DNA from 2 places in the Paenibacillus sp. FSL H8-0457 genome. Region 2 is predicted to be linked to the other one. Evidence: riboswitches for the same ligand, from Rfam matches in the RefSeq annotation. Region 2 holds a riboswitch; the other holds the start of a gene.

Region 1 (8,196 bases), 950 kb from region 2:
ATCGTGCAGGAGGAAGCGCGTGAGCTGGGCGAGGATATCGGCGATAAAAGCGTGGGTTCCGGTTCCGATGCCAATATCACTTCGGCGGTAGGCATTGCTACCATCGATGCACTCGGACCGCGCGGCGGGAATGCCCACAGCCAAGATGAATACTTGAATATCGATACATTGGTGCCGCGTACCCGGCTGCTCGCTAATGTCATTGAGCGATTGAGCCGTGGACAGCAAGGATAAGGGAGGATGATGGGAACATGACAAAAGCATACATTATACATGAGAACGAGAGCTGGATCGTGCCGCTCCGTCAAGCGTTGGAAGAGCAGGGGGTTCCGCATGAGTTCTGGCATCTGCACGAGGGAACGCTCGATTTGGGCCAGCTGCCACCGACAGGCGTCTTTTATAACCGGATGAGTGCCTCCTCCCATTCCCGGAACCATCGGTATGCGGCGGAATATACGTCTAACGTGCTGGCATGGCTGGAGCATAACGGGCGTACGGTACTGAATAACAGCCGGGCCCTGGAACTGGAAATCAACAAAATCAAGCAGTACCTGGAGCTGCAAAAATTCGGCATCGAGACCCCGGCTACGGTGGCCGCAGTAGGGAAGGAAGCAGTCATTCAAGCGGCGAGGGAATTTCCTTACCGCTCCTTTATTACGAAACATAACCGTGCCGGCAAAGGGCTTGGCGTCTACTTGTTTGATAGTTTAGAGAGCCTGGAGACCTATGTAAACGGACCGGGCTTCGAGGAATCGGTAGATGGCGTAACCTTAATCCAGCAATACATCAAGAACGAGGATCAGTATATTACCCGCTGCGAATTCATCGACGGCAAATTCTATTATGCGGTTCGGGTAGACACTTCCGAAGGATTCCAATTGTGTCCGGCCGATGCTTGCCAGATTAGCGACCAATTCTGTCCTGTCGGCGAGGAAGCGGTTATACGGCCGAAGTTCGAAGTCATTAACGGATTCGACAGCCCGCTCATTGCCAAGTACGAGGCGTTTCTGCAGCAGAATGGCATCAGCTTTGCGGGAATTGAATTTATTACCGATTCGGCTGGCAAGACCTATACGTATGACGTGAACACCAATACGAACTACAATCCCGATGCCGAAGCGCTTGCGGATGTATCAGGTATGAAAGAGATCGCCAGAACGCTCTCGGAGTATTTGAAGCGGGAGCTTGTGCTGCGGTGAACGGTTAACGCTAACCTGAGTTAAGGAGAAGTGCCCAGTTTCCGATAATATCAGTGAATGAATAAGCTGATAAGGATGTGGCCTTATGCGTATCGAATTCGACTATATGAACTGGAACACTGCTAAGTGGAAGAAAGTCGAACCTGCCCAAGGAAGGTTTGAAGAGATACTCCAGAAGAGCAAGAAGGAGGAGAGCCAAGGGAAGCTTGTGACGATAAGGGAAGGCAGATATTTGCGTCAGTATATCGTTCGGCCTGATGGCAGCAAAATATTGTTGAGTGAGTCGAAACAACCTGAGGAGACAGTTGTGGAAAGTGCTTCACAGCTGTTATCTAAGCCTCATTGGGGGGGAATGAGCCTCAATACCAAGGAAGCGCTAGATTTGCTGAATCTCCAGGCAGGAGCGGCTGTTGTCAAACCTAGAACGTATTCGGGATAAGAACAAGAGATGGTAAAATATCATACTGGTAACAAATTGATACTTGCTGTATAATTCTCAGTAAGTATTGGATGAACGTGAGATTTTTCATTGTATTCAAGTCTAATTTCGTTTATTTTGAAAATAGATGTATTTACATGAAAGGATTCATGTTATAATTTCAATATAACAACTAAGTTTATAGGAATTATCGGTTAATCAGTTTGATGGCACGACCAAAATAAAACATGAATATGGATCTTCGGGGTAAGGTGAAATTCCTGACCGGCGGTGATGGTTCGTTCCTTCGCGAACGAACCCAAGCCCGCGACTCGCTGCGTTCTGTATCCAACATGAATGCAGCGACTGACTTGGTGCAATTCCAAGGCCGACGGTAAAGTCCGGATGGGAGAAGATCAAAGATGAGTTTGCCGTGAATGTGAATATTCCATTCGACGCAGGCTTATTTGATCAGCCCCCGTATACGTCGGCCATGCCGATGACGGGGGCTTTCTGCTAGTAAGACCTCCGTATTCAAGACAGGAGAGGGCAAGATGAGTAATATGAATACCGGGATCAAGGTGAAACCTTATGGTTCCGACACACAGGCAAGTCGACGTTTTAAAGGAGGGTTCTGGCTCGTTGTTTTGGGGGCCGCCCTGTGGGGCGTTGACCCGTTATTTCGGGTCATCCTGCTCAAGAATCTGACTTCGGCTCAGATCGTTTTGCTCGAACATATCATTATTTCCCTGATTGCAATCCCTGTATTGTGGAAGAACCGGGAGGAACTAAAAGGCCTTGGCTGGAATCATGTCGGCGCGCTGCTGTTTATATCCTGGGGCGGATCGGCACTGGCAACCGTATTGTTCACAATGGGACTGTCGAGCGGCAATCTGAATGCCGTCCTGCTGCTGCAGAAGCTGCAGCCGCTGTTTGCCATCATTCTGGCCAGCCTGCTTCTGAAAGAGAAGCTCCCGCGCCATTTCGGGCTCCTGCTTATCATCGCCTTGGCAGGTACGTATTTGCTCACCTTCGGCTTAACCCTGCCGATCGGCCATTGGAACGAGTTTGTTCAAGTCGGCAGCCTCCTGTCCTTAGGCGCAGCAGCCTTATGGGGCGGCTCAACGGTCATGGGACGCTTGATGGTAGGCAAACTGAAATACGAGACGGTAACCTCGCTGCGGTTTGTGCTTGCCCTGCCGCTCTTGACCGTCTTGACATGGAGCGAGGGGGCAGCCTGGAATATGCCCGCATGGAATACGGGAGCTTTTGCCTTGGTGTCGCTCAACCTGATCGGGCAGGCACTGCTGCCGGGTCTCCTGAGCCTGCTGGTTTATTATAAAGGGTTAACCACGACCAAAGCCTCTGTGGCAACACTCGCGGAACTGAGTTTTCCCATGGTGGGCGTGCTGATCAACTGGATTGTGTTCCAGCAAATCGTGACAGGGCCTCAGCTCCTTGGATTCCTGCTGATCTGGATCGTGCTGTTCATCATATCGAGACAGCAATCCGAGGCTTCTCCGCAATTGCAATAAAATCATACGTTTGTAGATAAAGCCGATCCCGATGGGGTCGGCTTTTTTGCCGTTATCCCAAGCAAAGCTACTCCAATCCGTTTGCTTGGCGAAAGGATTATTTTTTCAAAAGATGTGTAGGGTTTCCGGAATTAAAGGTGTCTTATATAGTAGCACGGGATTTGTGGCTTGGTTCTACCAACAGAGATGATTATATAAGAGGGGGAGGATCCCATGGAGGATCAGACATTGCTGGATGGGCTAGCGAGGAAAGATCCGCGATGTTTTGAAACATTGGTTGACCGCTATTCACGCTACATAGCCGCGGTGGTCGCTAAGGTGGCAGGAGGGCGGTTTAATTCCTTCGATGTGGAGGAAATCACCGGGGACGTGCTGGTCAAGCTGTGGACAGACGGGACAAAAATCATGCTGCGCGGAGATAGTCTCAAGCCTTATCTGGCCATAGCCGCGCGAAATCATACCTTGAATGCATTGCGAAAAAGGCAGCGGGTCATTGAATCCGAATTGGAAGATGACGCCGTTTCTTGTCCCTCTGCGGAGGCACTGGCTATTCTGCGGCAGGAGAAGGAAACGATAAGCGGCATGGTACAGGGGATGGGCGAACCGGATCGCGAAATATTCATCCGCAGGTACTTTTATTTAGAGAAAGTCCGCGATATTGCTAGCAGGCTGAATATGCAGGAGAAAGCCGTCACCGCCCGGATCCGCCGGGCAAGGGACAAACTGCGCATACATTATGAAACCGAGAATCCGTAGGATTTCTATAAAGACCGTGTCTATAGGAGTGAAGCTTCAAATCGATGGCGAAAGGGGATGGATGCAAGTGAAGCGGCGAATTGTAGATATCATGGCCAATATCGACAATCAGGAGCTGGACAATCTCCTCCTTACGGAGGAAGAAGAACGCGAGTTAACGCAGCAGATCAGTATGGAACGGATCAAGAGCCGAGCGATGAACCGTATTCAAGAGGAGGAAACGATGGTGTTTAAAAACAGGAAAGTGAAAAAATACAAAGCCAGTATCGTTATCGCTGCCGCGATGATTATGATACTTAGCACGACCGCTTTTGCGAGCCAATACATGGATAGCTTGAAGCAGTTCTTCGGTCAATCCGCGTCCATTGCGGAAGACGAACGGTCACCTATACAAGGGACGGATACAGCGTCCGGGGTAACCATGAATGTTGAAGAAGGGGTTTATGTCGGCAACAGCGGTTATTTGGTGGTCAGTTTCATGAAAGAGGACGGCATGCCATTCCCCGAGGGTGCTTCGATACCCCTACTTGAACTGAAAACGGAGCAGAGTGTGAATTATATGGTGGGGCAGCAGCTTCTTGACGACAACAAAAAGCTTGTCGGCGTGTTTGAGATGGATGCGATGAATGACCTCGAGGGACTGAAGGCACGGATCACAGCCGATCGAATCATGTCAGCGGACAACGCCCAAGCCGTTGAAGGCCCTTGGAATGTGCAATTCACCATTTCTCCGGGCAAGCAAAGAGAACAGAGTTTGAATCTGGCAATTGATGAGGGTAAGGAAGCACTGTCTCTCCACACCATTAGTGTTTCATCCATCGGTGTAGCCATCGAAGGCAAGCGTACCGACGGTGAGCTGGATAAACTGCCGGACTATACGCCGGAGGTTAAGGTCATCGCCGCGGACGGATCGGAATTGAAGCTTCACGCCAGCTCGACAAGCACCACAAAGAGCGGATTTCAGTGGCTGTATAATCTGGACAGCAAGAATAACCTCGTATTTCTGGGGGATATGGACATCAAAAGCGTCAGCATTGACGGCAACGTGACGGAGCTGAAATAAATATAAAGCCGGCATGGGGAAACCATAAAGGGGCAGAAGCGAAGGCTTCTGCCCCTTATCCATGATGAATACCTCGGGCAGCAATGGAACCCGAAAACCGTGAAGCAGCAGGCCATAGCCTGAATGCTCACGGTTTTTTTGCAGCTTGGGATCTGAATTTTATACATGAGAAAAAAATGTATTGAAATTGAAGAAAACGTCCATTACAATGAAACCAACTACCATACTAGTTATACTAGTGTACAAAATTACGACTCTCTACATAAGTGGAAGCAGCAGCGGAATTTTTTGAATCTAACGCTCAAGGTGAGGGGGTCTATTCTTTAAGCCAAATATGTAAGCGCTTAATTGTGGAAGGGGGCTGAAAAAAAGGGTGGCGGACATCCTGCTAAACGCTGAATAGCAGCAAACGGTATACGATTTCTTACTGAAGGTTGAATGGAGATGGATGATGAAACATGGGCTTAGTCCATGAATGAAGAAGTATGAGGAACGGCCTTACGGATTGGAGTGAAGAACGTAATGGAGCCAAAAGTTGCAAATCATTCCTTGCCTGCCGCGAAAGCGGCTAAGAAGCCAGCCAAGCTTAAAACCATCGCTGCGTTGATCCGGAAGGATTGGCAGCTGTATTCTTTATTGGTTCTACCGATTATGTATCTGCTCATTTTTAAATACGGACCGATGATCGGCAACGTGATTGCCTTCAGGCGGTTTATGCCGGGGGGCAGCATCTACGGGGAAAAGTGGGTAGGACTGCACTATTTCAACATGTTTATCCATGACCCGGCGTTCTGGAACGTGTTCAAGAACACCCTGCTGCTCGGTGCGCTGTCCCTGCTCTTTACGTTCCCGGTACCCATCATCTTCGCGCTGCTGCTGAATGAGGTGAAGAGCAAGCGATTCAAGAAATTCGTCCAGACGGCTTCGTATCTCCCGCATTTTCTGTCCATCGTCATCGTTGCCGGTATGATTCTGCAATTGACGTCGGTCAACGGCTCCATTAACTCGCTCGTGGAGTTCTTTAACGGGGAACGAATCAATTTCATGCAGCGGGCCGAGTGGTTTCGGGCGATCTATATCTCGTCTGAAATCTGGCAGGGCATGGGCTGGGGCGCGATCCTGTATCTGGCCGCCTTAACGACGATTGACGAATCCCTGTACGAGGCGGCGAGGATCGACGGGGCCAACCGCTGGAAGCAAACGCTGTTTGTCACGATTCCGGGCATCCTGCCGACGATTGTGACGCTGCTGATCCTGAACATGGGGGCATTCCTGGCGGTAGGGTTCGAGAAAATATTGCTGCTCTACAATCCGGTCATTTATGAGACGGCGGACGTGATATCGACATACCTGTACCGGGTCGGTCTCGTATCGAACAACTTCAGTTACGCGACGGCCATCGGACTGTTCGAATCCGTGATCGGGCTTATATTGGTCTTCTCCGTGAATGCGATCTCGCGAAGACTGACGGATCGAAGCTTATGGTAAGGAGGGAGCGCATATGAAGGAGTCAAGATCCTATAAGGTGTTCAAAGTGTGCAATGCCATCGTTCTGCTGTTCGTTGTCTTCATCACGCTGTACCCCTTCCTGAACGTGGTCGCTCAATCCTTCAGCGGCGAGTCGTACATCAACTCAGGGAAGGTGAATCTAATTCCGAGGGGCTTCAATCTCGATACCTACAAAACCGTGACCAAAGACGCCATGTTCTGGACGAATTACAAAAATACGGTCGTTTACAGCGTGGTCGGCACCGCCATTTCCATGTTTTTAACAACGATTTTTGCTTACGCCCTGTCCAAAAAAAGGCTGGTCGGCCGAAAGTTCCTGACGATGTTTGCCGTGTTTACGATGTTCTTCAACGGGGGGCTGATCCCGAACTATGTGCTCATTAACAGCCTGGGCTTCAGCAACTCCATCTGGGCCATCGTGATCCCGGGAGCCATCAGCATCTATAACATGCTCATCATGAAGTCCTTTTTTGAAAATATGCCGGAGGAACTGGAGGAAGCTGCGGCCATTGACGGACTGAATACGTACGGCATGCTGTTCCGGATCGTGCTGCCCTTAAGCAAAGCGGTCATCGCGACCATGGTCCTCTTCTATGCCGTCGGGCACTGGAACTCCTGGTTTCCGGCCTTCCTGTATCTGGACCAGAAGGAGCTCTTCCCGGTCACCATCTATTTGCGGAACATGATTGCGGGCGCGACGGGCGTTACTTCCACTGGCGCTACCTCGGCCGATAACCTGACGCAGATCTCCGCCAATATCAAATCGGTGACCATGGTACTGACCATTTTGCCGATATTGACGATTTACCCGTTTGTTCAGCGATATTTCGTGACCGGCATCATGCTGGGCTCCGTCAAGCAATAGGACCATCCGTAAGGACAATTTGTTGATATCATGGGGGGAATGGGAAAATGAAAAAGAGTCGTCGATCGTTTGCAGGCAAAGCTTTATTGCTCTCGTTAATCGTTGTGATACTGGCGGCGTGTACCGACAAGACAGGCGGCAAAGAGGCCGAAATTCAGGATAAAGGCGCCATGGAAACCTACGCCGTAGGCGAAACGTTCAAGGCGACGGAGCCGTTTGAGCTGTCCATCCTCTACAGCGACCAGCCGGCGTATCCTTATAAGCAGGACTGGATGCTTTTTGCTAAACTCAAAGAAATGACAAACGTGACCTTGAAGCCGACAATCGTGCCGATGAGCGATTACAGCCAAAAGCGCAGTCTGCTGATCAGCTCCGGCGACGCGCCGCTGGTCATTCCGAAGACTTACCCCGGGGAGGAATCCGCGTTCGTGGCTTCCGGCGCGATTCTGCCGATCAGCGATTATATCGACCTGATGCCGAACTTCAAGGACAAGATCGAGAAGTGGGACATGGACAGCGAGCTGGAAGGGCTTCGCCAGGAGGACAAAAAATATTATGTGCTCCCGGGCCTCCATGAAGCGGTGTGGCCGGACTACACCCTGATCGTGCGCACGGATATTTTCGAGAAGCATAACATCGCGATTCCTACCACCTGGGATGAGCTGTATACGGCCATGAAGCAGCTGAAGGAGGAATATCCGGACGTTACGCCATTCTCCGACCGCTTTAAATTCAACAGTACGCTGAATATCGCCGCTACCGGCTTCGGCACCAAAGGCGGATGGGGCTACGGCAGCGGGCTGACGTATAGGGAAGAGCAGGATGAGTTTGTATACACGGCGGCTACGGAC
Region 2 (8,196 bases):
CATTCCCACATCGGTTCCCAGATTTTTGAGGTGGAAGGCTTCCAGATGGCTGTTCAGCGCGTAGCTGAATTTGCAGCTTCCGTAAAAGAAGGCCTGGGCGTCGTGTTCAAGGTCGTGAACCTGGGCGGCGGATTCGGTATCCGCTACGTGGATGGAGATACGCCGCTTCAAGTATCCCAGTATGTAAAAGCGATAACGGATGCGGTAAAGAACCATTTTGCGGGCCTTGGTTCCGAGCTTCCTGAAATTTGGGTGGAACCGGGTCGGAGCATCGTCGGTGACGCAGGTACCACGCTCTACACGGTGGGAACCAGCAAGGATATTCCCGGGGTGCGCAAATATGTTGCCGTCGACGGCGGCATGACGGACAATCCGCGTCCGGCGCTCTACGAGTCGAAATACGAAGCGCTGCTTGCAAACCGGGCTAAAGAAGAGCCGGAAGAAACGGTATCCATTGCCGGCAAGTGCTGCGAGAGCGGAGACATGCTGATTTGGGACCTGGAGCTTCCGAAGGTTGAAACGGGCGATCTGCTGGCGGTGTCCTGCACGGGCGCATACAACTATTCCATGGCCAGCAACTACAACCGGATCCGCAAACCTGCGGTCGTATTCGTGAAGGATGGGCAAAGCAATCTGGTCGTTCGCCGCGAATCGCTTGCCGATATCATCAGCAACGATGTCGTGCCGGCGGGTGTAACAAAAGAAACCGTTACGAGTTTATAAGACGTCAATGTCTCTGGATAGGAAGGGCCCGCCAAAGCCTCCGGCTGCGGTCAGGGCTCTTCGTCCTGCCTTCCGTCGGATATGGTCGCGAGGACGGGGACAAGTTCGTTTTGCTTCGAGGCTCAATTCATAGTAAACTATAACTTGCATTGTAAAAAAATCGATAAAAGCGTTTGAGATAACGGAAGGAGATACACACATATGGCAAAAAAAGCGAAGATCACCTTGGAAAACGGCAAAGAGGTTGTGCTCGACCTGTTCGAGAACGATGCACCGAACACGGTAGCTAATTTTGAGAAATTGGCCAACTCCGGCTTCTATAACGGTCTGGTATTTCACCGCGTAATTCCTGGATTCGTCGCTCAAGGCGGATGTCCGCAGGGAACGGGGACCGGCGGACCGGGTTATACCATTAATTGCGAGATCAATCCTAACAAGCACGAGCGCGGAAGCTTGGCCATGGCGCATGCTGGCCGGAACACCGGCGGAAGTCAGTTCTACGTGTGCTACGAGCCGCAACCGCATTTGGACGGACAACATACCGTATTTGGCAAAGTCGTTGAAGGCATGGAGTATGTGGATGCATTTAAAGGCCGCGACAAAATGGAAAAAGTAGAAGTGTACGAAGCATAATAAATTCAGCATCATGCAAAAACAGGCTCACCCTCAGAGGTGAGCCTGTTTTTTATGGCCGCCGCAAAGGGCGGATTACGCAGGGGCTGGGAACAATCGGCTGAGTTCTTCGGGGACGGGCCGGCTTTTACGTGAGTTTACATCCATCGCCACGCTGGTAACGATGGCATCCGCGCACAGCTCATGCTGTTCGTTGTATATCCGCTGGGCCATGACGTAACTCGTGCGGCCCATGGATTCGGGTTCCGTCACGACGGTCAGCCGTTCGCCTTGGCCGCACTCCTTGCGGTAATTGATATTAATATTGACGGTGACGGTCTGGACCCCGAGCCGTTTCAGCACATCATACCGCAGATCTCCCGCTTCGTACCATTCCTCCCGGCCCCACTCCAGGTATTCGAGGTATTTTGCATTGTTTACATGTCCGTTGACGTCGATCTCCGTGGGACGGACGATAATGTCCAGCGAAGTTTTCATCGTGGCTCGCTCCTTTTCAACTGCTACTTATCTCCTTGCTACCCTACTTAACTGTTCTCCCTTCGGGAAGCGTTCTCCTTCAAAAGTCCATGCTAATGACAGCATTAAAGTTATTCGCTTTAAAAAAGTTAGTTGTTTTTTCTTGCAATTTTCAAAAGGGGGTGATAAGATTCTTCATAAGATCAAACAATTTCATAGGTTTAATCCTTCGGGGCAGGGTGAAATTCCCTACCGGCGGTGATGAACGCAGTGATTGAGCTTATCGAAGCAGAGTGCTGCGTCTTAGTCCGTGACCCGGATATGAATGTGACGTTTCACATCGTATGCGGTGGACCTGGTGCAAATCCGGGACCGACAGTATAGTCTGGATGGGAGAAGGAGTGAGGGACACATAAGCAGCACATGTTATTGTGTCTTTGCGCACAGCGTGACATGCGTTATGTGCAGGTTTTCACATGCAATTCAAAGCTGTGACGGCGTTTTTTTGGTTTCGCCTGTGACGGATTTGGGTCGCTTGTTATACGCGAAATCTGCATTCATGACGGTTATTTATCGTGTCAATGATTAACTTCCATCAAGCCCTGTTTAAGGATTCTTCGGAATCTTTGGCAGGGCTTTTTTGTATGAACGTTGGGAAAGGGGCATGTTTAGCATGGATATCGTCAACGATGAATTCTATATGTCACTTGCGCTGGATCTGGCTGAACGTGCGCAGGGCCAAACCGGGATCAACCCGGTAGTCGGCTGCGTCGTCGTTAAGGACGGTGCTCTCGCCGGGGTGGGCACGCATCTGGAACGCGGAACGCCGCATGCCGAGGTTCATGCCCTGAATATGGCCGGGCCGAAAGCGGCAGGCAGTACCGTGTACGTGACATTGGAGCCCTGCAGTCACTACGGCGCAACGCCGCCTTGCAGCGAGAGGCTTATCGCCGAGGGCGTTCGGCGGGTGGTTGTGGCCTGCGAGGATCCGAATCCCCTCGTGGCGGGCAGAGGGATTCAGATGCTGCGCGCAGCGGGAATCGAGGTTGAAACGGGTATCCTTAAAGATCGCGCTCTTCGCCTGAACGAAGCCTTTGTTAAATTCATTACGACGGGCCGGCCCTTCGTCACGTTAAAGACGGCGAGCACGCTGGACGGCAAGATCGCTTCGAAAACCGGGGACAGCAAGTGGATCTCCAATGAAAAATCCCGGGAGCTTGTGCATACGCTGCGCCATCGCCATCAAGGCATCATGGTCGGCGTGTCTACGGTTATCGCGGATAACCCGAGCCTGACGACCCGGCTTGGCGTTGAGGGGCTTCACCCGGTCAGGATCATCGTGGATTCGAGCCTGAGGATACCGCTCGACAGCCATGTCGTGTCAGACGGATTGGCGCCAACCTGGATCTTGGCGACGGAGCAGGCGGATGATACGAAGCGGTCCGAGTTGGAAGAGCTTGGTGCTCAGGTCTTCCCCTGCGGACCTGGACCACGGGTGGATCTAAAGGTAGCGCTGCTCCAACTGGGACAAAAGGGGATCGCCTCGATTTTGCTGGAAGGCGGCGGTACGCTTAATGGCTCGATGCTGGAGCAGAAGCTGGTGGACCGGCTCATCCAGTTTATCGCCCCCAAAATCATCGGCGGGTATGATGCGCCGGGAAATTACATGTTCAGCGGTTATGAACAGATGAACCAAGCGATTTCGCTGACAGGACTTGAGACCGAAAGACTGGGCGACAATATCTACGTCACCGGCATTCCGGTCTGGAAATAAGGAGCGAGAAAGGAGGGAAGCCTGTGTTTACTGGATTGGTCGAGGAGATCGGCGAGATGCGGCGTATCGGGCGCCAAGGGGAGGCCATGCTGCTGAGCATTTCCGCTAACCGGATTATGGACGATCTGAAGCTGGGCGACAGCGTATCCGTAAATGGCGTCTGCTTGACGGCTACAGCGATCGACAAGGGCGTGTTTACGGTTGACGTTATGCCGGAAACCTATAGAAACACGAATCTCAAGGAGCTGCAGCCGGGCGGGAAGGTTAATTTGGAGCGGGCGATGGCAGCCGGAGGGAGATTCGGAGGCCATATCGTTCAGGGACACGTGGATGGCATCGGCGTCATTCGGAGCGTAAAGGCCGATCAGAATGCAGTGGTATACGAGATTTCGCCCGCGAATGGGGACGTATTCAAATATATCATTCCGAAAGGCTCGGTCACGCTGGATGGAATCAGCTTGACCGTTGTCAAAACGACGGATTCCTCCTTCACGGTGTCCATCATTCCCCACACGCTGGCGGAGACGGTGCTCGCTTATAAAAAAGCGGGCGACACGATTAATATCGAATGCGACATTTTAGGGAAATATGTAGATCACCTGCTGCATTACGGTTCGGAAGGCGCAGGTAGCAGAAGCGGCACGAAATCGAGGATCAGCAGGGATTACCTGGCCGAGCATGGCTTTGCCTAAGCTGTTTCTTGCATATAGAGATATCTCCATGAGAAGAAGGAGGAATAGGGATGGATGAGCGCTTTTCATTTCATACGATCGAAGAGGCGTTATCAGATTTGAAGGAAGGCAAGGTCGTCATCGTTGTTGACGACGAGGACCGCGAGAATGAAGGCGATTTTATCGCATTAGCGGATAAAGCTACCCCCGAGGTCATCAATTTCATGATCACCGAAGGCCGCGGGCTGGTCTGTTTGCCCATGACGCAGACTAGGGCTCAGGAACTCGATCTCAAACCGATGGTGACGCAAAACACGGACTATCATGGAACGGCCTTTACGGTCTCCATTGACCATAAGGACACCACGACGGGCATATCCGCCTATGAACGATCCATAACCGTCAACGGCATCTTGGATCCAAATGCATCGGCCGCCGATTTTCGAAGACCGGGCCATATGTTTCCGCTGATTGCCAAAGACGGCGGCGTTCTTCGCCGGGCAGGACATACGGAGGCGGCTGTCGATTTAGCCCGCCTGAGCGGATCCTATCCGGCAGGCGTCATCTGCGAGGTAATCAAGGAAGACGGCACGATGGCAAGGCTTCCAGACCTGGTGGAGATCGCGAAAAAGCATGATCTGAAGCTGATCAGCATCAAGGATCTGATCCATTACCGCAACGAAAAAGAAAAGCTCGTACAGCGCGAGGTAGCCGTGCGGATGCCCACCGACTACGGCGTGTTTCAGGCCGTAGCCTACACCAATGACGTGGACAACAAAGAGCATGTCGCATTGGTAAAAGGGGAGATCGACCCGAGTGAGCCGGTTCTCGTCCGCGTGCATTCCGAGTGCCTGACAGGGGATGTGTTCCACTCCCATCGCTGTGATTGCGGTCCGCAATTTGAGGCGGCCCTCCGCCAGATCGATGAAGCAGGCAGAGGCGTGCTTCTCTATATGCGCCAGGAGGGGCGGGGCATCGGCTTGATCAACAAGCTGAAAGCCTATAAGCTGCAGGAAGAAGGGCTCGATACCGTCGATGCGAACCTGAAGCTAGGCTTTGCGGCGGATCTGCGCGATTACGGCATCGGAGCCCAGATCCTGAAGGATTTGGGCGTAAGGAAGATCCGCCTGCTGACAAACAATCCGCGTAAAATCAAGGGTCTCGAAGGTTACGGCCTGGAGGTCGTGGAGCGGGTCCCGATTCAAATGCCGGAGAACGAGGATAATACGGGCTACCTGCACACCAAGCAAGCGAAGCTCGGTCATATGCTGAAGTTCAATGATATCGAGCAGAACGAGAGTGCTAACTAATCACCAACAATAAAAGGTCAATCATGGAGTAGGTTTGCCTCACGGAATAACCCAGCGAAGAGGGCGGAATGCTGCTGGAGAAGCGTCAGCGGTCGCCTTTAAATCCTGATTTCTTCCCTGAGAAATTAGATCATGAAATCAGGAGTTAACAGCGATCGGAAGCAGCAGCCGTCAGCGCAGCGGGCAATCACCTCGATGTCATTCCAAATCCATGTTTGACCTTATATAAACTCCAACCCGAAAGGAAGTCATCCAACATGGCAACAATATTTGAAGGTCATTTAGTATCCGAAGGTTTGAAATACGGCATCGTGGTAGGTCGTTTCAACGAATTCATCACCAGCAAGCTGCTTGGCGGCGCACTGGACGCCTTGAAGCGTCACGGCGCACAGGACAACGAAATCGACGTCGCTTGGGTGCCAGGAGCGTTTGAAATTCCGCTCATCGCCCAAAAGATGGCAGAAAGCGGCAAATACGATGCGATCATCACCCTGGGAACCGTCATTCGCGGCTCCACCACGCACTATGATTACGTGTGCAACGAAGTGGCCAAGGGGGTGTCCGCCATTAACCTGAAGACCGGCGTACCAACGATTTTCGGCGTCGTCACGACGGAGAACATTGAACAAGCCGTCGAACGCGCGGGAACGAAGGCAGGCAATAAAGGCTGGGATTCCGCCATGGCGGCCATTGAAATGGCGAACTTGACGAAAAGCCTAAAATAGTGCTTATTTAATGTAGTGCTCTTTTTATAGAGCACTGCATTTTATTTTTGGCGGGAGGATTCACCGTGACCGTATTATACAAGCTGGAAACGTTTGAAGGACCGCTCGATCTGCTGCTGCACTTGATTGATAAAGCGGAAATCGACATCCAGGATATTCCCGTCAGCGAGATTACCGAACAATACATGGCCTATTTGCACAACATGCAGGAGCTGGAACTGGAAATTACGAGCGAATTTCTGGTGATGGCTGCAACGCTGCTGTCTATAAAGAGCAAGCTATTGCTTCCGAAGCCTCCGGTTATCGAAATGGACGAGTTCGATTTTTTTGAAGAGGATGACATGGATCCGAGAGCGGAACTCATCGCGAAGCTGATCGAATACCGCAAGTACAAAGGAATCGCCCGTCATCTGCATGAGAAGGAATGGGAACGCAGCATGATTTACTCCAAGGAAGCGGAGGACCTGACTCCTTACATGCCGGAAGTGGAAGAGAACCCGGTTCAGGGATTACATATCTCGGATTTAATCGCAGCTTTTCAAAAAGCGTTAAGCAAAGCCGTCAAACGGACATCGTATGCCCGCATCCAGCGGGATGAAATATCGGTTAAGGACCGGATCCGGCAGGTGATGGACGCTCTGGAGCAGGTCGGGCCGGGAGGCCGGATTCTGTTCTCCAAGCTGCTGCACGAGGAGATGGAGCGCCATGAAATCGTGGTGACCTTTCTGGCTATCTTGGAGCTGATGAAGATGAAGCAAATCCTGTGCTACCAAGAGAAATTGTTTGAAGATATCGTCATGGAGTGGAGAGGGGAAGAACGCATTGATGGATTATCCGAAGCTGAAATCGATTATTGAGGGGCTTCTGTTCTTGGCGGGAGAAGAGGGCTTGTCGGTAAAGCAAATTGCTGAAATCACCGAGCAATCGGATGGCCTCGTTGGCGAAGCGCTGGAGGATATGAAGGAAGAATGGGAGCGATATGAACGGGGAATTCAGATCGTGCAGATTGCAGGGAGCTACAAAATCGCGACGCTGGCCGAGCACGCCCCGTATTTCGAACGTCTGGCGTATTCGCCTTCACGCTCCTCATTGTCGCAAGCCGCGCTCGAGACGCTTTCCATCGTGGCCTATCGGCAGCCGATTACGCGGGTGGAGATTGAAGACATTCGCGGCGTCAAGTCCGAAAGAGCCATCCATACGCTGGTAAGCAAAGGGTTGATTGAAGAAGTCGGACGCGCGGAGGCGATTGGCAGACCGATTCTGTATGGAACGACCAAATCGTTTCTGGATTATTTCGGACTTGCGAACATCAAGGATCTGCCGGAGCCGTCGCAATTCGAGGATAACGATTCATTGGAAGAGGAAACGCAGCTGTTATTCGACAAGCTTGACGGACAACAGCTTACGTTTGATGATGTGGAGGAAAGCTAGCCACATTATATTGTATAATGCTTCATTTGAGAAATGGGTCCTGAGCGTGGATAATCCGCGTCCGGGACCTTTTTTTGTCGTTCCGGCATATGAAAGCAGAGGATCGGAGCAGTTTCGCATCATTTGGAGACCCTTTTGCCATACTAAGCCAAGCGGATTACATTTTACTAAGTTCGTTTTGGGGGTTACTTCGTGAGGATATGGATCTTTCTTGCGGTCGGTCTGGTCGTTCTCTTTATCGTATTGCTGATCGTTGTGCTAAGCTCGAAGGTCACGATAAAGCTGGATGTGGTTCTAAGAAAAAATGAATATAAAGTATTGGCGGAAATGAAAATGCTTTTTGGATGGATCACGCGCAAATACGAAGTTCCCTTTCATTTGGCCAACGGTGGCATTGAGTATAAAAAAGAGACCGTTCCCGTGGACGAGGGGACTGAGCTCGGTTCTAAAGAAAACAAAGAAACTTCAAGACG

What was found. A riboswitch is a leader RNA that binds a small molecule or an ion and turns the genes downstream of it on or off. The one in region 2 is predicted to bind FMN.
Region 1: another riboswitch for FMN. It lies ahead of MHI43_RS06530 (DMT family transporter); the one in region 2 lies ahead of ribD (bifunctional diaminohydroxyphosphoribosylaminopyrimidine deaminase/5-amino-6-(5-phosphoribosylamino)uracil reductase RibD).

Annotation. Positions count from the first base shown of each region.
Region 1 is NZ_CP150293.1:1,533,189-1,541,384, forward strand. Features, by position in the region: gene MHI43_RS06515 (M20 family metallopeptidase) at 1-234, shown strand, start outside; gene MHI43_RS06520 (alpha-L-glutamate ligase) at 252-1,199, shown strand; gene MHI43_RS06525 (hypothetical protein) at 1,285-1,638, shown strand; FMN riboswitch at 1,872-2,038, shown strand; gene MHI43_RS06530 (DMT family transporter) at 2,181-3,152, shown strand; gene MHI43_RS06535 (sigma-70 family RNA polymerase sigma factor) at 3,366-3,908, shown strand; gene MHI43_RS06540 (hypothetical protein) at 3,925-4,971, shown strand; gene MHI43_RS06545 (ABC transporter permease subunit) at 5,494-6,459, shown strand; gene MHI43_RS06550 (carbohydrate ABC transporter permease) at 6,473-7,345, shown strand; gene MHI43_RS06555 (extracellular solute-binding protein) at 7,393-8,196, shown strand, end outside.
Region 2 is NZ_CP150293.1:2,480,757-2,488,952, forward strand. Features, by position in the region: gene lysA (diaminopimelate decarboxylase) at 1-723, shown strand, start outside; gene MHI43_RS10865 (peptidylprolyl isomerase) at 925-1,356, shown strand; gene MHI43_RS10870 (acyl-CoA thioesterase) at 1,432-1,833, opposite strand; FMN riboswitch at 2,034-2,217, shown strand; gene ribD (bifunctional diaminohydroxyphosphoribosylaminopyrimidine deaminase/5-amino-6-(5-phosphoribosylamino)uracil reductase RibD) at 2,486-3,586, shown strand; gene ribE (riboflavin synthase) at 3,610-4,278, shown strand; gene MHI43_RS10885 (bifunctional 3,4-dihydroxy-2-butanone-4-phosphate synthase/GTP cyclohydrolase II) at 4,329-5,567, shown strand; gene ribE (6,7-dimethyl-8-ribityllumazine synthase) at 5,825-6,292, shown strand; gene MHI43_RS10895 (segregation/condensation protein A) at 6,358-7,149, shown strand; gene scpB (SMC-Scp complex subunit ScpB) at 7,118-7,723, shown strand; gene MHI43_RS10905 (DUF2953 domain-containing protein) at 7,916-8,196, shown strand, end outside.